Regions from separate parts of the Proteus vulgaris genome, predicted to be linked through region 1. Evidence: predicted binding sites of a transcription regulator. Region 1 holds the regulator's gene; the other holds the start of a gene.
What was found. Region 1 encodes sigma-54, which starts transcription at its own class of promoters, with help from an activator protein. Its sites were predicted from a motif close to GTTGGCACANNTTTCGCTNT; they were not measured.

Region 1 (16,612 bases):
GAGCATGTACTTTGTGATGACTGCCCAACTTGCCAAGGGCGAGGTACGGTAAAATCAGTTGAAACAGTCTGCTATGAAATTTTACGTGAGATAGTGCGTGTACATAAAACGATTGATGCAGATCGATTCTTAGTTTATGCCTCTACGGCGGTTGCTGATGCGTTAAAAGGTGATGAATCCCATGCATTAGCAGAGGTTGAAATTTTCGTAGGTAAGCAAGTAAAAGTGCAAACTGAGCTACTCTATAGTCAGGAGCAATTTGATGTGGTGATGATGTAATGGAGTCGCCTTCCTAATGAATATGATGGCAGAAAGGAGACAAAAATGAAGCGGCTGCCTAAATACCTGTTAGTTATAACAGTTTTTTGCCTCATCGTTTTTGCCTTGGTGTTAAGCGGGTTTCGCTATTTTCTGCCTCGTTTAGATGATTATCGCCCTGAAATAGAAACGTATTTAACAAAACAACTTAATACCCCTGTTTCAATAACGAAAATTAATGGGGAATGGCAGAATTTTGGCCCTGATATTCAAGTCAACGGACTTAATATTAAGAATAAAGATGTAAACGTTAGCGCAGAAAAAGTGACTTTTTCTTTTGATGTGTGGCGTTCATTATTGACCCTCCGTCCTCATTTTCGTGAGCTGACTTTTGATCAATTAGATGTCAATTACCAACGGCCTATTTTTACTGGGCAAAGTGGCGATATTACGCTAACTGCACCTGATGATATTTCTTCACTTTTTCTTGAACAATTCGATCGCTTTAAGCTAGTCAAAAGCCGTTTTATTTTTCTAACCCCGTCAGGTGATACCAGTACATTACATATTCCTGAGTTGATGTGGCTGAATCAAAAAAAACGTCATCGTGCTCAAGGTGAAGTCACCCTTGATACATCGATTAATCACTATGGTGGTTTAAAAGTTCGCCTCGACCTCTATACCACGAATGAAGGCTTAATTGATAATGGTAAGGTGTTTCTTACTGCTGATGATATTGATATTTCACCTTGGCTTAGCCAGTGGGTAAAAAATAATAGTGGTTTAGGTGAAGCTAAAGCAAGCTTATCAAACTGGATTGAAATTACTAAAGGCCGTATTACGGGAAGCCAATTACAAATTCATCAAGGTGAAATGGATTGGCGTAGTGAAGGTACTTCACATGTATTAAATGTTGAAGATTTAATTTTACGCATGAGAAGACAAGAGAATGGCTGGCTTGCTGATATTCCTTATACTCGAAAAATTACCATGGATGGTGAAGAGTGGCCTGATGGCTATTTAGCTGTTCTCTATCAACCGAAAGAAAAACAACATGATGAAGCATGGCGTATTAGAGCTAAAAATATCGAGTTAGATAGGCTGTATTCACTGTTACCATTATTTTCGTTTTTAACTCCTGATTTTGTACGTCAGTGGCAGTATCGCCAATTTTCTGGTGTGGTTAATGATTTTGCCTTAGATCTCATGCCTGAACACTTCGAGCAAAGTGCGATTAATCTCTCTTGGGAAAATGTAGGTTGGAAGCGTTGGCAAGAGATCCCATCAGTGCAACATTTCAGTGGGCAATTAAAAGGGAGCATGCAAAGTGGTGAACTTAACTTTGCCCTAGCTGACAGTGAAATAGATACTGGCGAATTATTTAAAGCACCACTGAATATCGAAAAAGGAAAAGGAACACTCTATTGGCAACATTCTGGGGATAATTTATCACTTTGGAGCCAAGGATTAGATATTCAAGCAACTTCAGCATGGGTTGCAGGAGATTTTCGTTATGAAAAGCAAGGTGAAGATCAGCAACTTTCTATTTTATCTGGCGTAAGAGTGACTAATGCCGGAGATGCATGGCGTTATCTGCCAGAAGAGTATGTTGGTAAAGAACTTACTCAATATCTTTCAGATGCGATTATTGCGGGTAATATCGACAATGGAACATTTATCTTCCATGGTGATCCGACAGATTTTCCTTTTGATAATCACAAAGGGTGGTTCCAAGTTTATGCCCCTGTTAAACATGCTACGTTTAAATTTGATAGTGAATGGCCTGCATTATTCGATCTCGATATTAATCTAGATTTTAAAAATGATGGGTTATGGATGTCATCGTCAGAAGCGAAAGTGGGTAAAGCAACTGCTACGAACTTAAGTGCGGTGATTGAGAGCTATCGACAAGAAAAGATCTTAATTAATGCAGATATTCAAGCTACGGGTGATGAGCTGAAAGAGTATTTCTTAGATTCTCAAATGGCGAGTATTGGTCATACACTTGAAGAGCTTAAAGTGGCAGGAAAAATTAATGGCACATTGAAGCTTGATATTCCTTTTGGCGGCGATGATGTTGTTGCATCTGGCGAGATAAATTTAAAAAATAATGATGTCACATTGAATTTTATGGATACCACGTTAAAGGGTGTTAGCGGGCAATTTCGTTACCATAATGACAAACTTGAAAGTGATACATTAACAGCTAATTGGTTTGGTCAGCCACTCGCATTTTCATTTACAAGCCATAATACGGTGGATAATTATCAAGTAGATGTAGGGTTAAAAGGCCAATGGGATATTCAAAAAATTCAGGGCTTGCCTAGCGATATTCAGCAAAAATTTAGTGGTGTATTCCCATGGAATGGCAACGTTAATGTTAAGATCCCCGAAAAAGGTGATGTCGATTATCAAGTTGATTTAACAGGGAATATCAATACATTAAAAAGTAAATTAACAGTACCTGAAACTCTAGATCTAAAAAACTCTTCCCCTATTGTGATTTCAGCAAATGGTAATAGTGAAACCTTGACTGTGAATGCTAACGCTGAAAAACAGTGGAAACTTAATAGCCAATGGGGATTAGGTAAACAACTTTGTTTATTACAAGGTAACCTTGTTTCTTCTACCCTCAAGTTACCGGAGTTAAGCTCACAACAACGTTTAACCATTGCTCTTAAAGAACTAGAAGGAGATAAATGGTTACCGACATTAATTGCCTTTTCATCATTAACACCTTCTGAAAATGCAGTGAGTTTCCCTGATAATGTGCATATCAGTTTGCCCAATTTAAATTTTGCTGGGCAAAAATGGAATAACCCACAAACTGAAATTATGCGAGTTAGTGATGGTGTAAAATTAGCATTTTCAGGAAGTGAATTACGAGGTGATGTATTTATTCCTAAAATATCAGCACCTTGGCAAGTAAATATTAATTATCTCTATTTTAATGGTGCATCCACTTCTCAAGAAGAAAAACCATTAAAAATGGCCAATATTTATGATCCTAATGCATTGAAGTTTTCAGTGAAAAATATTCCTTCTATTGATTTTGAATGCCGGGAGTGTTGGATTAATGGTTTACTCTTAGGGAAAATTGAAGGTTCGTTAAAACAAAATAAAGGTGCTTTATTTTTAACTGGCGGTAAATTGGAAAATAGCAGTGGTGAGCTTCAGGTTAATGGTGTGTGGTCTGAAGGTCTAGACGGAAATAACACGACGAAATTAATCGGTAAGCTGAAAGCTGACGAAATTGATGAATTGGCCGCTTATTTCGGGTATATCGTACCCATTTTACAATCTCCGCTTTCTGCCGATTTTTCATTACAATGGCATGATACACCGTGGAATTTTAATATTGCGAACTTAAATGGTGATATTAAATCTGTTTTAGGCAAAGGACGCATAGAGAAAGTCGATGTAGGACAAGCGGGTAAATTACTACGACTAGTAAGTTTTGATGCACTTTTACGTAAATTGCAGTTTGATTTTAGAGATACTTTCAGTGAGCATTTTGAATATGATTCGATTAAAAGTGAAATTACGATTAATCAAGGTATTATGAATGCAGAGAGAGTTCATGTTGATGGTGTTATTGCTGATATTGCGATAAGTGGGAAAGTGGATTTACTTGAACGTCAAATGGATCTACAGGTTGTAGTCACCCCTGAGATTTCAGCTACAGTCGGTGTTGCCACGGCTTTCGCAATAAACCCAATTGCAGGCGCCGCAGTATTTGCGGCATCAAAGGTTCTGGGGCCACTTTGGAGTAAGATTTCAGTTATCCGTTATCATGTGACCGGAACTATGGAACAACCCAAAATTGACGAAGTACTGCGTCAGCTTAAGGAGAATCAGGCGTTATGAAAAAAGTTAATGTCGCACTTTTGCAACTTTGTAGCGGAAAAAATACAAAAAATAATCTGGCGCAAATCGAGCAACAGATTAAGCAATTACCCGATTCAGTGAAGCTGGTATTAACACCTGAAAATGCGTTACTTTTTTCGAACTCTAAAGATTATCATAAACACGCTGAAATTCAGGGGGATGGGCCGTTGCAAAATGCAATTGCTAAAATGGCTCAGCGTTACAAAGTATGGATCTTAGTCGGTTCTATGCCTTTGATTAGTCGAGACTCCCCAGATCAAATTACCAGCAGTAGTTTGGTTTTCGATGATGAAGGCGTTATTCGCGCTCGTTATGATAAAATTCATATGTTTGATGTGAGTATTGATGATGAACAGGGCGAATATAATGAATCTTCTATTTATCAACGTGGTGAGCGCTTAACCGTCGTTGATACTCCCGTTGGGAAATTAGGTTTAACGATCTGTTATGACTTACGCTTCCCTGGTATTTTCCAAGCATTAAGAGAAAAAGGGGCAGAGATAATCTCTGTACCAGCGGCTTTTACCCGTTTAACAGGGAAAGCGCACTGGGAGCCTTTATTACGTGCTCGTGCGATTGAGAATCAGTGTATTATCTTAGCGCCAGCACAAGTGGGTACACATGATACGCGCCGGACTTGGGGTCATACCATGGCGATTGATGGCTGGGGAAAAGTCTTGAAAAAGAATCCTGATGCTGTCAGTGCGCTAACGCTGAATGTTGGTGTCGAAAGTTTACACGGTATGCGTGAACAGATACGGGTCGTGAAACATAACCGTTTTCGCCCGAAACTGACCCACTTAATCAAAAAAGTTAAGGATAAAGAAGAATTATGAGTTTAGCTGTTGTCAGCGAAAGTCTGTTGGAAGCAAACAAACTTAGTTTAGATGATTTAGCATCAACACTAGAGCAGCTTGCACAGCGTCAAATTGATTATGGTGATCTTTATTTTCAGTCAAGTTATCACGAGGCTTGGATCCTCGACGATCAGATTATTAAAGATGGCTCTTACAATATTGATCAAGGTGTTGGCGTTAGAGCAATTTACGGTGAAAAAACCGGTTTTGCTTATGCCGACCAACTAACGCTTAACGCACTTAACCAAAGTGCGCATGCTGCACGAAGTATTGTTCAGGCCAAAGGTAATGGTCATATCCATACTTTAGGTGCTATTCAACATTCTCCGCTATACAGCTTAAATGATCCGCTGCAAAGCCTCTCTCGTGAAGAGAAAATTGCACTCTTGCATGAGGTAGATAAAGCTGCTAGAGCTGAAGACAAACGTGTTAAGCAGGTTAATGCATCATTAACCGGTGTTTATGAGCATGTACTTGTTGCAGCAACCGATGGCACGTTAGCAGCCGATGTACGTCCTTTAGTTCGCCTTTCTGTCAGCGTGCTGGTGGAAGAAGATGGCAAACGTGAACGTGGTGCAAGTGGCGGCGGTGGTCGTTTTGGTTATGACTACTTTTTAATGAAAGTTGATGGTGAAAGCCATGCTGTGACTTACGCGCGTGAAGCGGTGCGGATGGCATTAGTGAATTTATCTGCAATTGCCGCACCGGCTGGAACAATGCCTGTAGTACTAGGTGCAGGATGGCCGGGCGTGTTATTACATGAAGCTGTTGGGCATGGTTTAGAAGGTGATTTCAACCGTCGTGAAACCTCTGTATTTTCAGGTCGTCTTGGTGAAAAAGTGACTTCTGAGCTTTGTACCATAGTTGATGATGGCACAATTGAAGGACGTCGTGGCTCTGTTGCTATTGATGATGAAGGTGTTCCGGGTCAATACAATGTGTTAATCGAAAACGGTATCTTAAAAGGTTATATGCAAGATAAGATGAACGCTCGTTTAATGGGGGTTGCACCAACAGGAAATGGTCGCCGTGAGTCTTATGCACACCTTCCAATGCCTCGTATGACCAATACTTACATGCTAGCGGGTAAATCGTCACCAGAAGAGATTATTGCGAGTGTTGATCGTGGTATTTATGCACCTAATTTTGGTGGCGGTCAGGTTGATATTACATCGGGTAAATTTGTTTTCTCAACTTCTGAAGCTTATTTAATTGAAAACGGAAAGATAACGAAACCGATTAAAGGTGCCACGCTGATTGGTTCAGGTATTGAAGCTATGCAACAAGTCTCAATGGTGGGCAATGATCTTGCGCTAGACAAGGGGGTCGGTGTTTGTGGTAAAGAAGGGCAAAGCCTACCTGTTGGCGTTGGTCAACCAACCTTGAAGCTGGATAAAATCACGGTAGGTGGTACAGCTTAATTATTGCTATCGTTATTTAAGTGTATTTATTAAACTCCATCAATTGATGGAGTTTTTTATCATGAAGGTGCTAATTTATGGGTAAACGTTTATTACCAGTTATTATTGTTATTGCTGTTTTATTTGGTGTTCTTTATAAGGGCTTGCTTCCCGAAAGTGAAACATCAGTATCTTCATCGTCAGTTTCTATTCCAACATCATCTAGCAATAGCACCAATAAGCCGGCACAAATTCCACTGTCTATCGATGAAAAAACGCAAGCTAGCGCAGTGGCTAACTATTTGCAACGTCATCAACAACTACCTGATTTTTATCTCACTAAAAAACAAGCAAGAGAAAAAGGCTGGAATGCAAAAGCAGGTAATTTGTGTGAAGTATTACCAGGAAGGGCTATTGGTGGCGATCGTTTTATGAATCGTGAAAAACAGTTGCCTGAAGAAGCGGGACGCCAGTGGTATGAAGCCGATGTAAATTATCAATGTGGTCATCGAGGTAGTGATAGATTGCTCTATTCGAATGATGGGCTTATTTATGTCACCACAGATCATTATCGTACAATGACAAAGGTTGCCCCTTAATGAAACAGGTTGTTTTTGATTTTAAGATGCTGGCAGATAGAGATGCTTTTTATCGGGATTTTGCATTGCAATTTCAGTTAGATGAGCATTTTGGTAATAACTTAGATGCATTATGGGATGTATTAATGGGAGAAATTGAATTACCCGTAAAAATCATTTTCAAGCATTTGCCTCATCATTCCAGCGATTTTCAGCCTTTAGTTGAGTTGATGCAAGAAGCACAAAATACACTTGGTAAAGACGTATTGAGCTTTCATTGTGAGCATAAAATACACAAAAATAATTTAGAGTAAAAATATGCCCTGAAAATCGCAGTGAGGCTGAATTGACACTGCGTTTTCAGGATGATCAGGTTTTATGCTGATTCTGATAAATCTTTTAGATATTGAAACAGTAAGCGGAATGATTTTGGAGGCTTGTTTGCTTCTTTTTCTTTTTTCGCATTACGGATAAGTGTGCGCAATTGCTGGCGATCTGCCATTGGATAAAGAGCGACGACTTCTTCAATCACTTCATTGCCACCTTCGACAAGGCGAATTCGCAGATCTTCTAATTTATGGAGTACTAAGATCTGTTGGTTGTGGCGGTTTTTTAGTTTATCAAGCGCTTGGCGGATCGGATCTTCATCCACATTGCGCAGTAATTTTCCGATATATTGAATTTGGCGACGGCGCGCTTCACGCTGTACTTTTTGTGCTAATTGAATAGAGGCTAATAATTTCTCATCTAATGGCACACGCTCTAATTCTTGCGCACTTAATTCTACTAATTCAGTACCTAGTTTTTTGAGCGCTTCAGCATCACGTTTAATTTCGCTTTTGCTGACCCAGATAATTTCTTCCTCTTCTTCCTCTTCTGACGAAGTATCGTCAAATTCAGGATTGAGGTAATGCCACTCTTCAGGCTGCTTTGCCATAATAAAAATTCCTGTTGCAGAGTAAGCCGGGAGTGTGATTTGGTGAATGACCAAAAGCCCGACGGGTGATAACATTCATATATCTTCTATTGTAACTGGGAAAATCGCTTGTTGACCACCTGTCAATTGATTTACTTTGCTAAAAATAAGTAAAAAGTGATGTTCTCCTTAGGAAAAATGGTTCTCAATGAATAATTCAGATCAGGTAAAACAGCTTGAAGACGCCGTCTCGCTTGCATTGGAGCTGGCGGAAAAACTGTGTGACAGTGCAGAAGTCGCTATTAATAAATCAACAGGTATTAGTGTTAGTACACGTTATGGTGAAGTTGAAAATGTTGAATTTAACAGTGATGGGGCGTTAGGCATTACGGTTTATCAACAACAACGCAAAGGTAGTGCTTCTTCTACCGATTTAAGTCCTGATGCGATTAAACGTGCAGTACAAGCTGCGGTGGATATTGCGCGTTATACTTCTGTTGATCCTTATGCAGGCCCTGCTGATAAAGAGTTATTAGCATTTGATGCACCTTTCCTTGATCTATACCATCCAACTGATGTGACTGCAGATAAGGCAATAGAGCTGGCTTCAAGAGCAGAAAAAGCGGCGTTAGACAGTGATAGCCGAATTATTAATACCGAAGGGGGCAGTTTTAATAGCCACAGTGGAACTCGTGTATTTGGGAATAGCCTTGGCTTATTAAAAAGCTATTCATCTTCACGCTATTCAATGTCGAGTTGTGTGATTGCTCGTGATGGCGAAGATATGGAGCGCGATTATGCTTATACCATTAGCCGTCGTTTTGATGATTTAGCATCACCTGAATGGGTAGGGCAAGAGTGTGCTCGTCGTACTTTATCTCGCCTTGCACCTCGAAAACTCCCAACCATGAAAGCTCCTGTTATTTTTGCGGCAGATGTTGCGACAGGTATTTTTGGTCATTTGGTTGCGGCAATCAGTGGGAGTATGATTTATCGTGAGTCTTCTTGTTTACTCGATAGTTTAGGTAAGCAAATTTTCCCTCAGTGGCTAAATATTCAAGAGCGTCCTCACTTAATGAGAGGTCTGGCATCAACACCGTTTGATAGCGAAGGTGTGCGTACAACCGATGCCGAAATCATTAAAGATGGCGTATTACAAGAGTGGTTATTAACCTCTTACTCAGCAAGAAAACTGGGTTTAAAAAGTAATGGCCATGCTGGTGGTATCCATAACTGGTATATTCCAGGACAAGGTTTATCGTTTGATGCACTATTAAAAGAGATGGGAACAGGCCTTGTTGTTACTGAATTGATGGGACAAGGCGTCAGTACCGTGACGGGTGATTATTCGCGTGGTGCAAGCGGTTTTTGGGTTGAGAATGGTGAAATTCAGTACCCTGTTAGTGAAGTGACTATTGCTGGTAATCTAAAAGATATGTGGGCTAATATTGCCACTATGGGGGATGATATTGAGATGCGCAGTAATGTTCAGTGTGGATCGTTGTTATTACCAGAAATGAGTATTGCAGGTGAGTAAATTTTAGACACTCCTCACAACCTTTAATCTCAGCCCGCAATGGGCTGAGATATCGCGTTTATCAGTGTGCTTTTCAATTTGAGAAGATAAAAATAAGACGCGAACCTTCAGCTCTACTTAACGGTGTAATTCACCTGCAGCTTCAGGTTGGTATAGAATTTCTAATACTTTAACCTTAGTTTCAAGGCCATTAGGCAGCTTCCAACTGATTTCGTCATCAATTGCTAAACCCAGTAGCGCAGCACCCATTGGTGCCATGACTGAAAGTTCAGTGGTGCTATCTTTTAATGAAGCGGGATACACTAAAGTACGTGTACGTTCTTCATTGTTTTTTAAGTCCATAAAGCGGACTTTGCTGTTCATTGTGACAATGTTAGCAGGGATATCAGCTGGTGTAACAATGTCAGCACGATCTAATTCTTCATTCAAGGCTTCAGCAATAGGGCTATCTGCAAAGGCCGGTTGCTCTAGCAATGAATCTAAACGTTCAGCATCAAGTTCGTTGATGATAATTGTTGGCTTTGTCATACCACACTCCAATTTATTCCAATGCAAAACAACACCCCCACGGGTGAGGTGGGGGTGTTGTTAAACTCATATAAGAGATAATAGGCGGTTCTGTATAAAAAAGAAAGAGACAGTGATCACAGTCTCTTTCGGGTTATTTAGTTAAGAAATGCTAATCTATTGTTTTCTATTACGATTATTCTTCATCAAACCCTGATTCAAATAATGCGATAATAGCATCAATAGCTTCATTTTCATCACTACCTGTCACTTCTATATCAATTTGACTGCCTTGCTCTGAATCTAACATTAGCATAGCAATTACACTATCTGCTTGTGCTTCAACCCCTTCGTTGTTGCGTAAAATGACGGTTGATTGAAATGTTTTCACTAAATCAAACAATTTCATCGCCGGCCTTGCATGCATGCCGAGTCGATTTTTAATCGCAACTTGTCGATATTGGGTCATTTGCGTTTTTCTAGTGTTCTGTGTCGTGATTGTACGTTTTTCCCTCTAGAGCGGAAATAGTCGGCAAGTTGTTCTGCAACATAAACCGAACGGTGTTTACCCCCCGTACAACCAATTGCAACCGTCAAGTAGCTACGGTTATTGGTTTCTAACATCGGCAACCAGAGTTCAAGATAGCTTCTGGTTTGATAAATAAAATTATGAACTTCGGTGTGTCTATCTAAAAATGCCGCAACAGGGCGATCGAGGCCTGTCATCGGGCGCAGCTTAGGGTCCCAATGTGGGTTTGGTAAGAAACGCACATCAAAAACATAATCTGCATCAATAGGAATACCGTGCTTAAAGCCAAAGGATTCAAAGACCATTGTCAGCTCACGTTCACGTTTACCTAATAAACGAGTCCGCAGCATTTCTGCAAGCTCATGGACTGACATCTCAGAGGTGTCAATGATGAGATCAGCACGTGATCGCAATGGCTCAAGCAGATCACTTTCGGTATCAATTGCCATTTCTAATGAAAGGTTTTTGGTCGAAAGTGGGTGCAAGCGTCGTGTATCACTATAACGACGAATTAAAGTATTTCTATCTGCGTCTAAAAATAAGAGTTGTGGAGAATATTCAGCGGGTAAACTTTCCAGCGCTTTTTCGAAGATCTCCGGCGACTCTGGCATATTTCGGACATCAATACTGACTGCGGCAGCAGAAGCATCACGTTCAGCCAGTGTTTTTGCGAGCTCAGGTAAAAGATCAACAGGCAAGTTATCAACACAATAAAATCCCATGTCTTCAAGCGCACGCAAAGCGACTGACTTACCTGAACCAGAGCGTCCGCTGACTATCATCAGCACCATGAGGTAGCTCCCCTATAATTTCCCAGTGATGAATATCATTCCACTGTATGCTATTCGCGTCCCAACAAACCCGTAGGGGTTATTCTGTGATAATCTGATAAAGCTCTTCATCACTTTGTGCGGAGCGTAGTCGGCGACATAAGTTTTTGTCTGCCAACTGTTTTGCAATCAAAGACAGTGTGTGTAAATGTTCCTTGCACTGTGTTGCAGGAACGAGTAATGCGAACAACAAATCGACAGGTTGATTATCAATAGCGTCGAAGGCAATAGGTTCGCTTAGGTGAAGAAACACACCAACTACTTTTTCTGTTTCATCACTTTCAATACGTCCATGAGGGATAGCTAAACCACCCCCAATCCCTGTTGTACCGACTTTTTCACGCGTCAGTAAGGCTTCAAATATCAGTGTTTCGGGTAAATTAAGTGCTTTTGCTGCATTTTCACTGATAATTTCTAACGCGCGCTTTTTACTCGTGCAATGTACATCATTATGTGTACATGCCAGAGAAAGTACGTCGCTAATATTCATCTTTGTATCGTTATTCATTGTCTTATTCACTTAGACCAGCAAACCAGATGCCACAAAGTGACATCTGGTTTTTTGTTACTGATATTGATTAGGCGTTGGCTTGAACCGAGTCATAAACAACGCAGTAACTTCGCCGATTGTATCCCCATTTCGCAATGGGAAATGAATTAATGTTGTCTCAGTTTATCTTTGTGTTTGGTTAATTGACGAGCCAGTTTATCCATTAATCCATCAATTGCTGCGTACATATCTTCTGCTTCAGCAGAGGCATGTAATTCACCGCCATTAACTTGAATGGTCGCTTCAGCGATTTTATTCACTTTCTCGACTTTCAGGATAACCTGAACGTTATTAATTTTGTCAAAGAACTGAGGTAATTTCGCGCTTTTTGCTTTGACGGTATCACGCAGAGCATCAGTTAATTCAATGTTATGACCAGTGATTTGAAGTTCCATAGTGTCTTCCTTCTCAATTATGCTCAAACCAACTCTTTGCGTTGATTTGAAGGCGGGATGGATAATGACTCTCTATATTTCGCAACAGTGCGTCGAGCAACTTGGATACCAAGTTCTGCGAGCATATCAGCCAGTTTACTATCACTAAGTGGTTTCGCTGGATTTTCTGCTGCGATTAGTTTCTTCACTAAAGCCCTGATTGCTGTTGAAGAGGCTTCGCCTCCGCTATCAGTATTCACATGGCTAGAGAAAAAATACTTCAATTCGAAAATTCCTCTTGGGCAATGCAAAAATTTTTGCGTTGTCACTCGAGAAATGGTGGATTCGTGCATTTCAACCTGTTCAGCGATATCCGCTAACACGAGGGGTTTCATATGCTCTTCACCCAATTCGAAAAATGCCTGCTGTGTGTCAACAATGCAATGAGCGACTTTTAATAATGTCTCATTACGGCTTTCTAAACTTTTTATCAGCCATTTGGCTTCTTGTAAATTGTCACGAATAAATTTTCCATCGCTCTCATTTTGAGTTGACTGACCCAATGCAGCATAGGTTTCATTTATACGTAGGCGAGGAATGCTATCTGTATTTAACTCAACTTGCCAGCGTTCACCTGATTTTTTTACCAGTATATCTGGGATAACATACTCTGACTCACTTGTATCAATACTTAATCCAGGTTTAGGATCAAGTGATTGAATTATCTCAATAACCGATTTTAATGTCTCTTCACGTAACTTCGTTTGGCGCATCAATTGGCGAAAGTCGCGATTACCCAATAATTCTAAATGTTGGCTAATGACCAACTGTGTTTCTTTAAGATAAGGGGTATCTGTTGAAAAAGCAGAAAGCTGGATCAAAAGACACTCCTTTAAATCACGCGCTGCAACTCCAATAGGATCAAAGCGTTGAATACGTTTTAATACGGCTTCAACTTCATCAAGCTCTATCTCATCATCGCCCATTCCAAGCAGGATGTCATCTGTTGTAACAGTTAAATATCCTGTTTCATCAACTGCATCGATAATACTTATGGCAATGGCTCTGTCTGTTTCTGTAAACGGAGTGAGATCAGCCTGCCATGTCAGATAATCTTGTAATGAAGCTGTTGTTTCACCTTGATACAGTGGGAGTTCGTCATCCATATAGTCATTACTGGTACCAGAAGGTGTGCCCGCGGTGTAGATTTCTTCCCATTGAGTGTCTAATGGGAGATCGTCAGGCATCTCTTTTTGTTCTAAAGCATCCAGTGTGTCAAACTCTTCAACTTCGTTTTCAGTTGTTGTTTCTGTTGTAGAGTCAGATTGATTTTCTGTATGAGAGGCATCATCTGAAATGGGATCTTGTTGATCGTCGTCTTGTTCGAGAAGAGGGTTGGATTCAAGCGCTTGCTGAATTTCTTGTTGTAATTCAAGCGTTGAAAGTTGCAACAAACGAATAGCCTGTTGTAGCTGTGGCGTCATTGCCAATTGCTGACTGAGACGAAGTTGCAGACTTTGTTTCATAATAATGCGATGAGTCCTTGGCTGTTGTCATCCATGACAGAGTAAAAGTGAATCTAAGATTAAAGGCGGAAGCCTTCACCTAAGTAAACACGTTTAACTTGCTCATTTTCAAGAATTTCTTCTGGTGAACCATGAGCGATAAGGTGACCTTGGCTGACAATATAGGCTCGTTCACACACATCTAATGTTTCACGAACATTATGGTCAGTAATCAGTACACCTAATCCATAATCACGTAGATGCTGGATAATTTTTTTAATATCCAATACTGAAATTGGATCAACACCAGCAAAAGGTTCATCTAATAAAATGAATTTAGGGTTTGCAGCTAACGCACGTGCAATTTCAACTCGACGGCGTTCGCCCCCTGATAATGATTGCCCTAAGCTGTTACGCAAATGGCTCACATTGAACTCTTCTAATAGCTCTTCTGCACGATCTTTTCGCTGCTCTGGTGTTAAATCATGGCGAATTTCTAAAATTCCCATAATGTTGTCATAAACGCTTAGCCGTCTAAAAATAGAGGCTTCTTGAGGTAGATAGCCTATTCCTTTACGCGCACGTTCATGTAACGGTAACAGAGTGATGTCTTCATCATCAATAGTAATACTACCTGCATCACGAGCGACAATGCCGACAACCATATAGAATGTTGTTGTTTTACCGGCACCATTAGGGCCAAGTAAGCCTACAATTTCACCTGAATTAACATTCAGGCTAACATCACCGACAACGGTGCGCCCTTTGTATGCTTTTGCTAAATTTTCAGCTTTTAACAGCGCCATAAAGTGTTACTTACCTTTGTTGTTAGCACCAGTACCTTTCTCTTGCAACTGGGAAGGCAGTAAAACAGTGGTAACTTGTTTACCTTTACCGCTAAATGCTTCCATTTGCTGAGTTGGGACGAGATAAGTGATCTTATCACCAGTGATATTACTGTCTAATTGTTCAAGATAGGCTTTACCCGTTAAGGTCATCAATTCTTTATCCATTTCATAGGTCATCTTGTCGCCACGACCTTTGATAGGTTTGCCATCATCTTGTAACTGATAAAAAGTTACGGGATTACCAAATGCTTCAATGACGATTTTTTTAGAGTCACCACCAGGGCGTGTAACAACGACTTTATCAGCACGAATATCGATAGATCCTTGTTTAATTACAACATTTTGTGTAAATGTCGTGACATTTTTCTCTAGATCAAGCGACTGTTTTTCTGAATTGACAACGATAGGTTGTTGCGTGTCATCTTTAAGCGCCATCGCAGGTACACTTATTGCTAATAATGTACCGATAATCAGTGTATTACGGATTTTTTGATTCATTTGGGATCTCATAATAGGTGTTTACCTTTTCAATCAGCTCTGCGTGTTTCTCGCGCAGATTGCCTCGCATTTTTAAGCCGACTGATTTCAGTCCGACGCCGATAATAGTCACTTCATCATCAGAGGAAACATCCTGTGTATCCAAATTCGCGATAGCGTTATCAGTGCTTATTCTCTGTAGTTGAGAGTCATCCGCTAAGCTATCAATTTGAACATCGCCATAAAGATAGAGCATTTTACTGTTGGTTAGCTTGGCTTTATTGGCGCGCACGGTCCATGTTGCATCCCCTGTCGGCGAATAAGTGGTTAAGACAGGGTTAGTAAACCATGTAAACTTTTGCTGAGCATAGTTTTTGACATCATCAGCAACGAGTTTATATCCAAGTATACCTGTTGGCTCGTAAACAAAAGATATCGATGATTTAGATTGATAAGTTGGTTGACCATCATCAACAACTTCACTATCACCGAATTCAGTGTTGTTAGTATAGTTCCAGCCAATTAGCCCAAGGGCGATAATTGCAAGAATTAAGGTAAACCAGGATTTTAATTTATTCATTCTGTGTCGTTATACGTTAAATCGAAAGACCTTTAGCTTCTTCAAGCCGACCTTGAGCTAAAAGGATTAAATCACATAATTCTCGTACTGCACCACGCCCACCCATAATGCGAGTAACGTAGTCCGCCCGAGGTGTGAGTAATGGATGTGCATCGGCAACCGCGACGGAGAGTCCAACTTTTTCCATTACAGGTAAATCTATCAGGTCGTCACCAATATAGGCAGTTTGTTCATGTTTAAGGTTTAGTGTATCTAACAGTTGTTGATACGCCAAAAGCTTATTATGCTGACCTTGGTAAAGATATGTAATGCCAAGCGTTTTAGCACGATCTTCTAACAGCTTAGATTGACGGCCTGTAATGATAGCAACCTCAATGCCTGATGTAAGCAAACAACGAATGCCATACCCATCACGGACATTAAAAGCTTTTAGCTCTTCGCCATTATTGCCCATATAAATGAGTCCGTCCGACATAACACCATCAACGTCACAAATCAGCAATTGGATTTTTTCTGCTTTTTTGATGACTTGCTCGCTTACTGCACCATAACAAGTTTCTATCATTGTATTCATTTTTATCCTTCGAACGTTATGACTAGCTTATACAACACCGGCTTGTAATAGATCATGCATATGTAAAACACCTAACAGGATATCACTATCTTGTTCTGTTACTAACAACGAGGTGATATGTTTTGCTTGCATTAAATTTAGTGCTTCAACGGCTAAACAATCAGGGCGAATACGAATACCTCCTCTTGTCATCACATCAGAGATTTTGGCATTGTTAAGATCAATTCCTAAATCAAATATGCGTCGTAAGTCACCGTCAGTAAAGATACCGTTAATCAACATACTATCATCGCAGATTACCGTCATACCTAATTTTTTACGGGTAATCTCAACAAGTGCTTCGCGTAACGTTGCGTCTTTAGTAACGCGAGGGATATCAGCGTCTTTATTCATTAAGTCACTCA
Region 2 (16,612 bases), 830 kb from region 1:
GTTCATTTTGTCGTTTTCATCACTAAAGATGCGATAACCGCACACTTTTTCACATAATCTTTTGGCTTTCTGTTCGTTGTCGTCTTTCTCTACACCTAATAAAACCAATAAGCCTTGATTAATAGCGCCCACTGTTTCACCGGCAATATCCACGTTTGCCTGTGTCACTCGTTGAATTAACGCGATCATACTCTCTCCAAAATGAATCAATAAAAAAGGATAACAAATTCAATATATTGTTATCCTTACAATAGCATTATTCTTCTACCGGGAGAGAAAAATCATAATCTTTAAAATAGTCAATGATGGTTTGTTTATCAATGACATGCACACCTTTTATTCCCACAGCAATGGCAGCATCAACGTTGGCTTTTACATCATCAAAGAAAACGGCATCTTGTGCTTCAATATCTTCAGACTGTAAAACATATTTATAGATTTCAGGATCAGGCTTTCTCATTCCAATATCTTGAGATAGATAGAGAAAATCTGCGGAAGCTGCAATTTCAGGATAGTGTTCTGGCCAATAATCTTGGTGTAAGCGATTAGTATTTGATAATACCACAACCCGATGTCCTTGCTCTCTTAATTTATTCATTATATCAATGACTTCGGGGCGAACTGCGATAAAAATAGCCTGCCATCCTTCAGCAAACTGTTCAAAGCTTAAATTCATGCCTAATTCTGAACTGATTTCTTCTGCAAATTCGATGTCTGTAATATTGCCGCGTTCGTGTAATTTAAAGATCTCTCCTGTGGTGAAGTTCTTTTTTATGTTCGCTAATGGAACACCACTGAGTTTACTCCATACTGCGAATACCCGGTTAAAATCGATATCAATAATCACATTACCCATATCAAAGATATAAAGCATAAATCCTCTCCATAATAGAAAACTCATTTTACTTTAATCATAAATCGCTTTACTGAACAGGCTTAAACGCTAAAAAAGTACAATAATCACACTTAATTTTTTTGTAAAACATAAAACCAGAATAGGGAGAGACGAAAAATGAGACTAAAAGCATCATTATCTATAATGCATAATAGGGTGGATGATGATTTTTGATATTGATACCAGAAAACAACTTATAAGTTGTATTTTGAGTGATAAACAACACTTAAGTTGTAAATTTAACTTGAGGAAGAAAAACTTATGCGATGGTAAATAAACCACCGCATTCGTCTTATAGTACTGATAGTACCTATACTCTAAATAATTTGAATTACAGATAGGCGGGGAACATAGATAAACTATGTAACTCGACTAGTTGAGTGTAATCAACACCCCTGTAACTTAAAGTATGACGAGTATAAACTCAGGGCGCTAACGCGCCCTAAGAATTATGTTATCAGAATAATGAATTAGTCTTTGCTACGGTAAGCACGACGACGATCATTTTCTGACAGATAACGCTTACGCAGACGGATAGACTGCGGAGTTACTTCAACTAACTCATCGTCATCAATAAATTCTAATGCTTGTTCTAATGTTTGTTTCAGGTGTGGAGTCAGCGTTGTCGCCTCATCGGTACCAGAAGCACGCATGTTAGTTAGCTTTTTACCTGTTAAACAGTTTACTGTTAAGTCATTAGAGCGAGTATGAATACCAATTACTTGGCCTTCATAAACTTCTGCACCATGAGTAACAAATAATTTACCGCGGTCTTGTAAGCTATACAGTGCGTAAGCAACAGCTTTACCTTGGCCATTAGAGATCATAACACCGTTATTACGGCGACCGATTTCACCTGGGCGAACATCATCATAATGACTGAATGTTGCATACAGTAAACCAGTACCTGATGTCATGGTCATAAATTCAGTACGGAAACCAATCAGACCACGGCTAGGGATAATGTAGTCTAAACGTACACGTCCTTTACCATCTGGTTGCATATCGCGCATTTCGCCTTTACGCTCACCCATCGCTTGCATCACATCACCTTGGTGCTGTTCTTCAATGTCGATAGTAACTTGTTCGAAAGGCTCTTGTTTACGGCCGTCAATGTCACGGAAGATAACTTTAGGACGAGATACACCTAATTCGTAACCTTCACGACGCATATTTTCAATCAGAACTGACAGGTGAAGCTCACCACGACCTGATACACGGAATGCATCTGGATCTTCAGTTTCTTCTACACGTAATGCAACGTTATGGACTAACTCTTTTTTCAGACGATCTAAAATCTGACGAGAAGTCACGAATTTACCTTCACGACCACAGAATGGTGAAGTATTAACACAGAAATACATGCTAACAGTTGGTTCATCAACGGCTAATGCAGGTAGCGCTTCAACAGCACCAACTTCACAAATCGTATCAGAGATATTCAGTTCACCTAAACCAGTGATTGCGATGATATCGCCAGCTTCAGCAACATCAACTTCGATACGCTCTAAGCCTAAATGGCCTAAAACTTTACCGACTTTACCGTTACGGGTATTACCTTCGCTATCGATGATAGTCACTTGTTGGTTAGGTTTAACCTTACCACGCTTAATACGACCGATACCGATAACACCCATGTAGTTGTTGTAGTCCAACTGAGAAATTTGCATCTGGAATGTGCCTTCCAGATCCACTTTTGGTGGCTCTACATATTTGACAATAGCTTCATATAACGGAGTCATATCTTCAGCCATGTCATTGTAATCTGTTCCCGCAATACCATTTAATGCAGATGCATAGATAATTGGGAAATCAAGTTGTTCGTCAGTTGCACCTAAGTTTACGAACAGGTCAAATACCTGATCAACAACCCAGTCTGGACGCGCACCAGGGCGGTCAACTTTATTGATAACAACAATAGGTTTTAAGTTGTTAGCAAATGCTTTTTGTGTCACAAAACGAGTTTGTGGCATTGGGCCATCCATCGCGTCAACCAGCAATAGAACGCTGTCTACCATAGACATAACGCGTTCTACCTCACCACCGAAGTCGGCGTGTCCTGGGGTATCTACGATATTGATACGATAGTCATTCCATTTAATCGCTGTATTTTTCGCAAGAATAGTAATTCCGCGCTCTCTTTCGAGATCATTTGAGTCCATCACGCGCTCAGCAACGGTTTCACGTTCACCGAACGTACCAGATTGCTGTAGTAATTTATCGACGATAGTTGTTTTACCATGGTCAACGTGGGCGATGATGGCGATATTACGCAAGTTTTCGATCACAAAATTTGCCTCAGGCATTGTAGAAATAAGCGCAGTATTGTACACGCTTTAGACGAGAGACTAAACAAGATCACAATAATGATTGCTTAACAATATGCAATTAATTGAATTGTGATCCTTTTCACGCCTCAGAATTTAGTAGCATCCGTTCGTTTGCACCAAAATAGTGCAACTAATTAGGCTTAACTTGCACCAACTTTGTGCAATAATTAAAAAATCACAGGAGATATTCTACACTAAACTTCATCAATACAGTATATATCCCTTTTTAGATAAGTTGGCATGCTTTTCGCAATAGAATTTAGGTGAGCAAAAAATTCACCGAAAAATGTGTAAGGCCACTGCACTCAATAAAACCATTCGCCAGGAGAGTTCCTATGTCCCTTGAACATGTGTTATCCATGATTGAAGAACATAAAGTTAGATATATTGACTTACGTTTCACTGATACCCGCGGTAAAGAACAACATCTTACTATTCCGGCTCATCAGGTTAACGATGATTTCTTTGAAGAAGGAAAAATGTTCGATGGTTCCTCTATTGGTGGCTGGAAAGGCATTAACGAATCAGACATGGTACTGATGCCAGATGCAACAACCGCAATGCTCGACCCATTCTTTCAAGATCCAACCCTGATTATTCGTTGTGATGTGCTAGAACCGGGCACAATGAAAGGTTATGACCGCGATCCACGCTCTATTTCAAAGCGTGCTGAAGATTATTTAAAATCAAGTGGTATTGCAGACACCGTATTATTTGGGCCAGAACCTGAATTCTTCCTGTTTGATGATATTCGTTTTAAAAACGATATTTCAGGTGCTTCTTACGCTATCAACGATATTGAAGCAGCTTGGAACACCAACACAAAATATGAAGACGGTAACAAAGGGCACCGCCCTATGGTTAAAGGCGGTTATTTCCCACTGCCACCTGTTGATTCATCACAAGATATTCGTTCTACCATGTGTAACATTATGGAAGAAATGGGCTTAGTGGTTGAAGCACACCATCATGAAGTGGCAACAGCAGGTCAAAACGAAGTGGCGACTCGCTTCAATACCATGACCAAAAAAGCAGATGAAACCCAAATTTATAAATACGTGGTACAAAATGTAGCTCACGTATTTGGTAAAACAGCGACCTTTATGCCAAAACCTCTCGTGGGTGATAACGGTTCAGGTATGCACTGCCATATGTCACTGTCTAAAAACGGTGTAAACCTGTTCGCGGGCGATAAATACGGCGGATTATCTGAAATGGCGCTGTATTACATCGGCGGTATTATCAAACATGCTCGTGCACTCAATGCGTTTACTAACCCAACAACTAACTCTTATAAACGTTTAGTTCCGGGTTTTGAAGCTCCTGTTATGTTGGCTTACTCCGCACGTAACCGCTCGGCATCAATTCGTATTCCAGTGGTTGCCAGCATGAAAGCACGCCGTATTGAAGTACGCTTCCCTGATCCTTTAGCAAACCCTTATCTCGCGTTTGCAGCTCAGTTAATGGCTGGTCTTGATGGAATTATCAATAAAATTCACCCTGGTGATGCTATGGATAAGAATCTCTATGACTTACCACCAGAAGAAGCCAAAGAGATCCCAACTGTCGCAGGTTCACTAGAGGAAGCATTAAATACACTGAATGCCGATCGTGAGTTCTTAACTCGTGGTGGTGTATTTACTGACGATGCTATTGATGCTTATTTAGAATTATTACGTGCAGATGTTCAACGTGTACGTATGGCTCCACATCCTCTTGAATTTGAAATGTATTACAGCGCTTAAGATAAGTTTTACCGATAAAAACTTAAGCCAAGATGTAAAACTGTTTTTTTTGCCGTGAAGCTATTTTGCCCATCTTCGGATGGGCACTTTTCTCCCACTTAAGGAGTCCGTCTATTCACTTACGCATTGGTTCATTAATGCAATAAAGGTAAGATGCACTAAAATGGTGCAAAGAGGTATTCAATATGGAAACGGCAGACTTACCTGATAACACATTAATTTTGGACTCATTGATACACTCAGTATTGGTTATCAACAAAGAGTTTATTATTTGTTATGCGAATCATTCTGCGTTACAGGTTTTAGCACAAAGCCGCCGAAAATTATTTGAAACGCCTTTTACTGCCTTATTCAGCTATTACTCTTTTGATGCTGATTTAATGCGTGAAACGTTAGCGAGTGGACAAAGCTTTACTGACAATGAAGTGATATTGGTTGTTAATAACCAATCACACACAATGTCGCTCAGTGCCCAACCTATTTCCGAGCAACACATTTTGCTGGAACTGGCGCCTATGGATAGTCAACGCCGGTTAAGCCAAGAGCAGATACAACAAGCACAGCAAATGGCAGCGAGGGAATTGGTTAGGGGGCTGGCACATGAAATTAAAAACCCGTTAGGTGGGTTAAGGGGCGCGGCACAATTGCTGGCAAAATCATTGCCCGATCCTGCCTTAACAGAATATACGCAAGTTATTATTGAACAAGCTGATCGCCTGCGTGTGCTGGTGGACAGACTACTTGGCCCACAACACCCAGGAACAAAAACATATCAGAGTATTCATCATGTTGTTGAGCGAGTGGCTCAACTTATTTCACTTGAATGCCCTGACAATGTCACCTTGTTAAAAGATTACGATCCCAGTTTGCCTGAGTTATCACATTACCCAGATCAAATAGAACAAGTACTCCTAAATATTACACGCAATGCTTTACAAGCCGTTGAAAAAACAGGAGGGACGATTATCTTGCGTACCCGTACTGCTTTTCAAGTCACACTCCATGGTGAGCGTCATCGCCTTGTTGCTCGTATTGATGTAATTGATACTGGCGATGGGATCCCTTCTCACTTACAAGATACTCTTTTTTATCCCATGGTAAGCGGTAGAGAAGGAGGAAATGGATTGGGATTATCAATTGCGCGTAATTTAGTGGATCAGCATGCAGGTAAAATTGAATTTACCAGTTGGCCTGGGAATACCGAATTTTCTATTTATTTACCAATTAAGTAGGAGATAACTAATGCAAAAAGGAAATGTGTGGGTTGTCGATGATGACAGCTCTATTCGCTGGGTACTGGAACGTGCAATTTCTCGTGAAGGCCTTGTATGTAAAACTTTCGAACATGCAAATGATGTACTTAACGCCCTCAATACAGAAATGCCAGATGTCTTGCTATCTGATATTCGTATGCCTGATATCGATGGTTTATCTCTTCTTAAAATCATTAAAGAAAGCTACCCTACTTTACCCGTGATAATTATGACTGCGCATTCTGATCTGGATGCCGCAGTAAATGCTTATCAACAAGGGGCTTTTGATTATTTACCGAAACCCTTTGATATTGATGAAACCTTAGCATTAATTGATCGTGCAATTACGCATTATCGCGAGCAAAAACAGCCCAATACGACTGAACCTACTCTGCAATCTGTTTCTGATATGATTGGTGAAGCACCTGCAATGCAAGAGGTTTACCGTATTATTGGTCGACTTTCTCGCTCCTCAATCAGTGTACTTATTAATGGTGAATCAGGTACCGGAAAAGAGCTAGTCGCACATGCATTACATCGCCACAGCCCAAGAGCTTCTTCTCCTTTTATTGCTCTCAATATGGCGGCAATTCCTAAAGATTTAATTGAATCAGAGCTTTTTGGTCATGAAAAAGGGGCATTTACAGGTGCGTCTCAAGTACGCCAAGGGCGATTTGAACAAGCAAATGGGGGTTCTCTTTTTCTTGATGAAATTGGTGATATGCCTCTCGACATTCAGACACGGTTACTACGAGTGCTTGCTGAAGGACAATTTTACCGAGTAGGCGGTTATGCTCCTGTTAAAGTTGATGTGCGTATTATTGCCGCTACACATCAAGACTTAGAAAAACGCGTTCAAGCGGGTGATTTTCGTGAAGATCTCTATCATCGACTTAATGTAATACGCATTCAATTACCACCATTACGTGATAGAACTGAAGATATTCCCAGCTTAGCGCGCTATTTTCTACAAAAAACAGCAAAAGAATTAGGCGTCGAAGCCAAAGCGCTTCATCAGCAAAGTTTGCAAATAATGATGGAATACAACTGGTCAGGTAACGTAAGACAATTAGAGAATGTGTGTCGCTGGTTAACGGTAATGACGGCAAGCCAAGAAATTATGCCTCAAGATTTACCACAAGAAATTCGCCAACCCGATGAGAAAGCAAAAAATATCAGTCGAATTGCTTCATCTCAACATTGGTCACAACATCTTTCATTATGGGCAGATGAAGCATTAGCTGAAGGAAAAGACAATATCCTAACGAATGCATTACCTCAGTTTGAACGGACACTTTTACTCAGCGCCCTAGCCTATACACAAGGCCATAAACAAGATGCCGCACGATTATTAGGTTGGGGCAGAAATACATTAACCCGAAAATTAAAAGAATTAGGGATAGAGGAATATTGATCCTCTACCCCCTTCATCAATTAAATTACACGTGAGAATTGACGTTGGCGCATTTGATTTCGTAAATAGGTATCAAAACACATGCAGATATTACGAATAAGCAAACGTCCTCTTGGTGTCACTTGAATGCCATCAGCTGTTATTTCAACTAAACCATCATCTTTCATTGGCACAAGTAATTCTAAATCTTCTTTAAAATAGTCATGGAAGACAATATCGTGCATTTTTTCAATATCAGAAAAATGCAAATTAAAATTACAAATTAAGGTTTTAATTACATCACGGCGAATACAATCATCATTAGTCAGTGATAAACCTCGCCATAGTGCATTACCTTCACTATTTACACGCGCATAATACTCTTTCAATACCTTCTCATTTTGCGCATAGTTATCCCCTAACATACTAATTGCAGAAACACCCATACCTAATAAATCACACTCTTCATGAGTGGTATATCCTTGGAAATTACGATGTAAAATGCCTTTGCGCTGAGCAACCGCTAATTCATCATCAGGCTTAGCAAAATGATCCATTCCAATAAATTGATAGCCATTTGTCGTTAGCGTAGAAATGGTTTCTTGTAATATTTCTAATTTTTCTTCCGCTAAAGGGAGATCTTCATCTTTAATTTTACGTTGAGCCGCAAATAAATTAGGCAAATGAGCATAATTAAATACACTTAATCTATCTGGCGATAATTCAATGACACGTTTTAATGTAAAGGCAAAACTCTCTTTGGTTTGCTTAGGTAAGCCATAAATTAAATCAATACTAGTAGAGTGAAAACCCACTTCACGCGCACGCTCTACTAATGCAAAAATAAATGCTTCGTCTTGCTCACGATTTACTTTTTGTTGTACTTCTTTATTGAAATCTTGCACGCCCATACTCAGGCGGTTAAAGCCTTCATTACGCAAATGATCGATAACATCTAATTCAATCTCACGCGGGTCAATTTCAATAGAAAGCTCTGCATTATCGACAAAATGAAAATGCTGACGTAATAACGAAACCAATCGACTAATTTGTTGCTTATCCAGAAAAGTAGGCGTACCCCCACCCCAATGCATTTGAGTCACTTTTCGGTCTTTAAAATAACGAGCTCTATTAATAATTTCTTTTTCTAAAACATCAAGATACTCGTCTGCTTTATGTTTATGCCGCGTAATAATTTTATTACAACCACAGAAATAACACAGCTTATGGCAGAAAGGAATATGGATATAAAGTGATAAAGGGCGCTCAGGATAACGTTGAGTCGCTTTGATAAAATCAGCATCACCATATTGTTGATTAAATTCCAATGCTGTTGGGTATGATGTATAGCGAGGACCTGAATAGTTATACTTATGGATCAGGTCAAGATCCCAAATAATTGTTTGTTCTGACATGCCTCTACCTTCCAAAAGTGAACCGCTGATATCTCATACCAGCAAACAGACATTATGAATATCTGAAATAATAGTGTAACCAATAAATCGAGAACTGAATATGATCGAAAGGGGTATCGTATAAATCCCCTTATCTTCTTATTCATAGGCTATCCGGCCTGAATACAATATGTGATATAAATCACATTACATAAAAATAGTCTTACTCATTAAAGATATTCATGAATAATTTAAGTTTATTCAACATGTTAGTTAAGCTTTATTATTTTAAAATAACGCTTCTCAACTTTTACCCAGAGTTTAAAACGATATATTACTCAAAATACGATTTAAATTAATTAAATATCTCGTTATATTAATTTTATTATTTTTTTATTCTCTCGTAATTCGATGGTTGCAATAATAGTAATAATTATATCTTTACCTAAATTATAATATTACATACCCTAGGACAAAACATTGATTAATATCCAACTCAGTCGTGTTTTGATTTAAATTTGAGAGTCATTTAAAGAATAAAGGTCGCTATATTACAAGGAAAGATAGCATCCCCCATACCTTATCTTATTTTAATTGACCATTCTCTTATTTTATCAGTCTCTTTTATATACCCGAATTATGGATTATTAACCATGGAAGGAAACGGACTAGCAACCAAGGATGGTTTCTCTTTTCAATAAAAATAACCCTCTATTTTATTTTCTTTGTTATTAATCTAATTTCTTTGATTAAAATATCTGCATTCCTTTAATAGCTAATAAGAATTATTATTATTTGATAATAACAAATAGAAAGGCCCTGTTTATTATGATCACATAAAACAGAGCCTTTTTCTTTATTATGGTTAATTTATAGCATTAAATTATTTTGCTTCTTTACCATAATTAGGTGAGCGAGGGCCGTATAAAATACCATTTGCTTTACCTGCTGAAAGTAACCGCACACTGGTTATTCCTGCAATTTGGTAACTCTTATCAGAAACGGTATTAACGATTTGATTCACAACAGCAGAAACCAACATTCCCACTAAGCTGCTTGATGAACTTTCTGTCTCTGTACTTGATGCGGTTGCAGAACTGCTCCACAACACACCACCATTACGGAGATCAACAAGTTTAGCGCTAACAGTGACTCGTGTATCACTGGAAATAACTTGGTATGACGTGCCGAATTCAGTGATATCTAAGTATAAAACCGCATCAGCACCAAAGATTTCACGCAATTTATTCGGACTTACTGCGTGAATATCTCCAGCCATTGATAGACCATTTTGCTTAAATGTCTCTTCAACGACCGCAACTGGGAAAACATAATAGCCCGCTTCAGCCAAAGGATACGTCACTTGAGATAAGAAACTATGCCCCGCACCAACCTCTGTTGTGTGGTTTTGTGGCACTAAAACTAAAATACTTTTTGGCTTACTTTGTTTAAAGGCGGTGTAATCTGTTTTGACAGGTTGAGCACAACCCGTTAATACCAACGCAAACGCAAAACACATTAAAGCAAATAAACGACTCATTTTTGCATTCCTTTGTTTTTCATCAGGCGATCCATAAATTCTGCTGATTCAGGGTAAAGTGCTTTTTCCTCATTAAATTCAGCCATCGCTAAATCTAATGCACCTGTTGCACCATATAACATGCCTAAATGTGCATGTAATCCTGGTGGAATACCTAATGATTTAGCGCGGGAAAGTTCAATACTTTTCTTTAATGTATCAATCTGTGCTTGAGGGTCACTTTCACTTTGTTGATAGTGTTGATAAACCACTTGTTGATAGCTATCCCAGTTATAAAGCGGTTTAGGGCCACTTGCGCACCCTGTTAATAATAGTGCGCCAAAAGCAAGGCTCATTAATGATTTTAACATTGTTATATCCTTATAAAATGAGCATTATTTTGAAGGCTGCCAAGCATTGCTCTCAATACCAGCCACTAAATTATTAACCGCTTCACGAATAGCGAGATCAAGCACTTTACCGTTAAGTGTTGAGTCATAGCTTGCTGTTCCACCAAACCCGATGATTTCACGGTTAAAAAGTTCATATTCACCTGCACCTTGAGATGAGAACACCACTTCTGATGTGTTTACATTCACAACGTTTAAATTCACTTTGGCATAAGCAACTTGAGTTTTACCGCGGCCTAAAATACCAAATAATTGGCGATCACCCACTTCTTTACGACCAAATTCAGTGACATCACCAGTAATAACATAGGTTGCACCTTTTAATTGCTGGCTTTGGCCTTTAATACCCGCTTCTTCTTTTAATTCAGATAAGTTAGCTCTATCTAATACATTAAAACGCCCTGTCTGTTGTAAATGTGTCATTAAAATGGTTTTGGATTGATTACCTAATCTATCAACACCATCAGAGAATATTCCATTCATATAACTAGAACGGTTATCAAACTTACCAATTGAAATAGCGCTTTTTGTCCCTGTATAAGTCGTATTATAGGTTGCAACTTTAGCAACATCTAAAGAGCGAGAAGACTCTGAAGCACACCCTGCAAGTAATGTTGCAGAAACTAAAATCAAGCCAAGCGATAATTTATTTAAATTCATATAAATAACCTAATAAAGGTGAAATAAACTTATAGATATTCATTCTATTAATTAAAATAGAGTTGATATAAACAGAAAAAATGGTTTTCAGTTTTAGCTCATAGAAGTTCACTTAAAAACCTTATTAGTAATAAGGTTATAAGACGATCAACTCATATTTATAATATAAAGGTAATCAGCGATGGGGAGAATAGAAGATAGATGATAAAAACAATAATAAATAAATATAGAGATGAAATAGAGAATACTTTATTTATTATTTTTTTAATATCGCTTAAGTCAGATTAAAACCAAACCGATTAAAAATAAAAAGTAAATGAGAGGATATTTAGTTTGCACTCTTCTTTATCAATGTTTTGTTATTAGAAAATAGCTTGAATAAGGCAAAATAAAAAAATGTGGTGCCATCAATATTCATGACACCACATTCAACAACGTTAGAGCCTCTAGCTCATTAACACCATAACCATAAATGTGTTATTAGCGTTTTTTTCCAAATGCAGCGGCTAACGCGTCACCCATTGCACTATTTCCCGCATTATTACCGCTATTTGTTGATTGGCGGTTATTACGAGCTGGCTTCTGCCCTTTATTATTTCTAGGGTGATTATTACTATTACTCGGTGATGATTGTCTATTTTCACTATCACCAGCAACTTCATCTAAACGCATAGTTAATGCAATACGTTTACGAGCTAAATCAACTTCAAGAACTTTGACTTTAACAATATCACCTGTTTTTACCACAGTATGCGGATCTTCAATAAATCGGTCAGCTAAAGAGGAGATATGAACCAAGCCATCTTGGTGTACACCGATATCAACGAATGCACCGAAATTAGTCACATTAGTCACGGTTCCTTCAAGGATCATGCCACTAACTAAGTCATTCATTGTTTCGACACCTTCAGCAAAAGTCGCAGTTTTAAACTCAGGACGAGGATCGCGCCCTGGTTTTGCTAACTCTTTTAAGATGTCATTAATTGTTGGTAGACCAAATTGCTCTGTGATAAACGCTCTTGCATCAACCTGTGAGATCAAAGCGCTATTTCCCATTAAATCGTCAATCTTTTGCTGCGTAGATTGCAGGATATTTTCAACAACTGGATACGCTTCTGGGTGAACTGTTGACGCATCCAGCGGATTTTTACCATCACGAATGCGCAAGAATCCTGCACATTGCTCAAAGGCTTTTGGCCCTAAGCGTGCGACTTTGAGTAACTGTTTTCTATCAATAAAGCGGCCGTTCTCATCACGCCAATTAATAATATTTTGAGCGATAGATTGGCTAAGCCCCGCAACTCGCGTTAATAATGGTACTGACGCTGTATTTAAATCCACACCAACACCATTCACACAGTCTTCAACAACAGTATCAAGTTTTCTGGCTAATAATGTTTGGCTAACATCATGCTGATATTGGCCAACACCAATTGATTTAGGATCAATTTTTACAAGCTCAGCCAACGGATCTTGTAAACGGCGAGCGATAGATACCGCACCACGAATAGACACATCCAAATCAGGAAATTCATTAGCAGCAAGCTCTGATGCAGAATATACGGACGCTCCCGCCTCGCTCACAATTACCTTTTGTGCTTTGACGTCTGGGTAACGTTTTACTGTTTCAGCAAAAAAGCGTTCGGTTTCACGAGAAGCAGTACCATTGCCAATCGCCACCAGTTCAACATTATGCTTAATACATAACGCCGCGACACTGGCAGCCGCTTTATCAGCTTGGCCTGTATGTGGATAAATCGTATCGGTTGCAATTAACTTACCAGTGCTATCTACAACGGCAACTTTCACACCGGTACGTAAACCAGGATCAAGCCCCATAGTGGCTCGCATACCCGCAGGTGCCGCCATCAGTAAATCATTTAGGTTTCGAGCAAAAACATTAATAGCTTCTTCTTCCGCTTTTTCTCGTAATTGGCTCATCAATTCTGTTTCAATATGCATTAAAACTTTAATACGCCAAGTCCAGCTTACAACCGCTTTGCGCCAGCTATCCGCTGGTTGGTTGTTTAAGCGTAATCCTAAATGCTCTGTAATCAGTTGTTCACCGTAGCTTTCTTTAGGTGCTTCTTCAAATTGCGGATCAGGATTAAGTGATAATTGTAAAATACCTTCATTACGACCACGAAACATGGCTAACGCACGGTGAGAAGGAACATTGGCAATCGGCTCATGACTGTCAAAATAATCACTAAACTTCGCACCTTCGGCTTCTTTTCCTTCCACTACTTTGGAAACAAGATGTGCATTTTTCCATAAATATTGACGAACTTTCGCCAATAATCCAGCATCTTCAGAAAAACGCTCCATTAAAATATAACGCGCACCATCTAAAGCGGCTTTAGTATCATTCACGCCTTTTTCTGCGTTGATATAAGCGGTTGCTACATCTTCTGGGTTATTTTGTGGCTCATTCCACAACAAGTCTGCTAAGGGCTCTAACCCATTTTCAATGGCGATTTGTCCACGAGTACGGCGTTTAGGCTTATAAGGAAGATAAAGATCTTCAAGCTCTGTTTTACTTTGCGTTTCATTAATTGAAGAACGTAACTCAGGTGTTAATTTTCCTTGTTCTTCAATTGATTTTAAAATGGTTTGGCGACGATCATTGAGTTCTCGTAAATAACTAAGGCGAGTTTCTAACTGACGTAGTTGCGTATCATCTAACCCACCAGTGACCTCTTTACGGTAACGGGCAACAAATGGCACCGTATTCCCTTCATCCAGTAACGTTATGGCCGAAAGGACTTGCTGAGGCTTAACCGTGAGCTCTTCTGCAATAATTCGGCTTAATGATTCATTCATAATATATTTACCTACCGAGAGGAATAATTTTAAAGAGGGCTATTATACACACGCCACACTAAAAAAATTTGGCAAATTTCCGATTACACTCGACAATTATGAGGAAAATAACAGATTAATTTATCATTCACGCTATAGTATCTTTATGAAATTCAATGTTGATGATAGTTTTAATTCGTAATGGCAAAAAGTAACTATATTACTCGTGATGGCTGGTATGCCTTAGACAAAGAGCTAAAATATCTTTGGAAAGAAGAGCGCCCTCGTGTCACACAATCAGTTTCAGAGGCAGCGGCACAAGGTGACCGTTCAGAAAATGCTGAATATATTTATGGAAAGAAGCGGTTACGTGAAATTGACAGACGTGTTCGCTTTTTATCAAAACGTCTTGATGAGCTAAAAATTGTTGACCCCGATCCTCGCCAAGAAGGAAAAGTTTATTTTGGTGCTTGGGTCACGCTTGAAGATGATGACGAAAATGTCAAAACTTTCAGACTTGTGGGGCCTGATGAGTTTGATCCGGCAAAACAGTGGATTTCTATAGATTCTCCTGTTGCCCGAGCTCTCATTGGTAAACAAGTTGATGATGAAATTAGTGTGCAAACACCAGGTGGTGAAGTTAATTACTGCGTATTATCTATCAAATATCATTCGGAATAAGACAAATAAATAGATTTATTACCTTTATTATCACTAAAGAACAAGTTTTATCTATAAATTATTAACATTTATTCTTTGGTTTTGGTTTAATATTCTTAACGATGATAGAATTCGCTAACAAAAGCATTTGCACTTCGGGAGCTTAAAAAAATGCAAGAAAGTTATAAAGTGCTAATCGTGGATGATGATTTACGTCTACGTTCACTATTAGAGCGCTATTTGACAGAGCAGGGTTTTCAAATCCGTACTGCTGCAAACGCTGATCAAATGGATCGTCTGCTCACTCGCGAATCTATCCACCTTATCGTGCTCGACTTAATGCTTCCAGGTGAAGATGGCTTATCCATTTGCCGTCGCTTAAGAAGCCAAAACAACCCTATCCCTATTATTATGGTTACAGCAAAAGGGGAAGAGGTTGATAGAATTGTTGGGCTTGAAATTGGTGCTGATGATTACATCTCAAAACCATTTAATCCAAGAGAATTACTGGCTCGCATTCGCGCAGTACTTCGCCGTCAAGCGAACGAATTGCCGGGTGCTCCTTCACAAGATAATGCCATTATCTCCTTTGGTAAATTCAAGCTAAACCTTGGTACACGGGAAATGTTCCATGAAGAAGAGCATATGCCTCTAACGAGTGGTGAATTTGCTGTATTAAAAGTACTGGTATCTCACCCTCGTGAGCCTCTTTCTCGTGACAAATTAATGAGCCTTGCTCGTGGTCGCGAATACAGTGCTATGGAACGTTCAATCGACGTTCAAATTTCTCGTTTACGCCGAATGATTGAAGAGGATCCAACACATCCTCGCTATATTCAAACAGTTTGGGGTCTTGGTTACGTCTTTGTTCCTGATGGAACCAGTGCTCAATGAGAAGGCTGAGGCTTTCCCCTCACAATAAACTGACACGTTCGTTATTTCTGGTTATCTCGCTACTTTTTTTTAGCTTGATAGCCAGTTATATCGTTGTACAGCACCTTATTGTTGGGCCAAGCCTTCAGCAATTTAATAAAGTTTTAGCGTATGAAATACGCACATTAATGCCTGAAGAACTTATTTTAGTTGATGGCACTCCACTCAAAATCTCCCCGGCTTTACGCAATAAAATCTATAGCGAATTAGGTATCTCTTTTTTTGATAAAGAGGCCGCACTTGAGGAAGGACTTTATTGGGCTAAAATCGATGACGATTTAAGTGAACAGATGTCTGAATATCTGGGTGGAGAAACTGAAATTTGGATTGAAAACACGCTGGAATACCCTGTTTTATGGGTTAATACACATATTTCCCCCTCTCTCTGGATCCGTGTTCCTCTCACTGAGTTAGGGCAAAATTTCCTACTGCCAGTTTATCGACAAGCGATTATTTTTATTATCATCGTTGTCGCTTTTTTTTGGCTCTATAACCGTTTTCAAAATCGCCCACTCAATGAAGTAGAATATGCTGCACGTCGTATCGGTAAAGGGGTTATTCCACCACCTATTCCTGAATCTGGCTCCTCTGAAATGCGATCAATCATTCGCGCATTTA

Region 2: a site for sigma-54 is predicted at 3,460-3,479, ahead of glnA (glutamate--ammonia ligase). Genes of this name have one in related genera too.

Annotation. Positions count from the first base shown of each region.
Region 1 covers NZ_CP090064.1:552,081-568,692, forward strand. Annotated here, with positions in the region: gene rng (ribonuclease G) at 1-279, shown strand, start outside; gene yhdP (AsmA2 domain-containing protein YhdP) at 325-4,125, shown strand; gene nit1 (deaminated glutathione amidase) at 4,122-4,982, shown strand; gene tldD (metalloprotease TldD) at 4,979-6,424, shown strand; gene LW139_RS02735 (ribonuclease) at 6,502-7,002, shown strand; gene LW139_RS02740 (barstar family protein) at 7,002-7,295, shown strand; gene yjgA (ribosome biogenesis factor YjgA) at 7,358-7,918, opposite strand; gene pmbA (metalloprotease PmbA) at 8,106-9,434, shown strand; gene rnk (nucleoside diphosphate kinase regulator) at 9,552-9,962, opposite strand; gene npr (PTS phosphocarrier protein NPr) at 10,138-10,410, opposite strand; gene rapZ (RNase adapter RapZ) at 10,407-11,261, opposite strand; gene ptsN (PTS IIA-like nitrogen regulatory protein PtsN) at 11,341-11,808, opposite strand; gene hpf (ribosome hibernation promoting factor) at 11,958-12,245, opposite strand; gene rpoN (RNA polymerase factor sigma-54) at 12,269-13,750, opposite strand; gene lptB (LPS export ABC transporter ATP-binding protein) at 13,810-14,535, opposite strand; gene lptA (lipopolysaccharide ABC transporter substrate-binding protein LptA) at 14,542-15,075, opposite strand; gene lptC (LPS export ABC transporter periplasmic protein LptC) at 15,056-15,634, opposite strand; gene kdsC (3-deoxy-manno-octulosonate-8-phosphatase KdsC) at 15,651-16,208, opposite strand; gene kdsD (arabinose-5-phosphate isomerase KdsD) at 16,236-16,612, opposite strand, start outside.
Region 2 covers NZ_CP090064.1:4,105,103-4,121,714, forward strand. Annotated here, with positions in the region: gene dtd (D-aminoacyl-tRNA deacylase) at 1-189, opposite strand, end outside; gene yihX (glucose-1-phosphatase) at 257-874, opposite strand; gene typA (ribosome-dependent GTPase TypA) at 1,366-3,201, opposite strand; gene glnA (glutamate--ammonia ligase) at 3,561-4,970, shown strand; gene glnL (nitrogen regulation protein NR(II)) at 5,156-6,202, shown strand; gene glnG (nitrogen regulation protein NR(I)) at 6,213-7,637, shown strand; gene hemN (oxygen-independent coproporphyrinogen III oxidase) at 7,658-9,031, opposite strand; gene LW139_RS19440 (DUF799 domain-containing protein) at 9,894-10,550, opposite strand; gene LW139_RS19445 (DUF4810 domain-containing protein) at 10,547-10,900, opposite strand; gene LW139_RS19450 (CsgG/HfaB family protein) at 10,925-11,599, opposite strand; gene LW139_RS19455 (Tex family protein) at 12,080-14,422, opposite strand; gene greB (transcription elongation factor GreB) at 14,603-15,082, shown strand; gene ompR (osmolarity response regulator transcription factor OmpR) at 15,233-15,955, shown strand; gene envZ (two-component system sensor histidine kinase EnvZ) at 15,952-16,612, shown strand, end outside.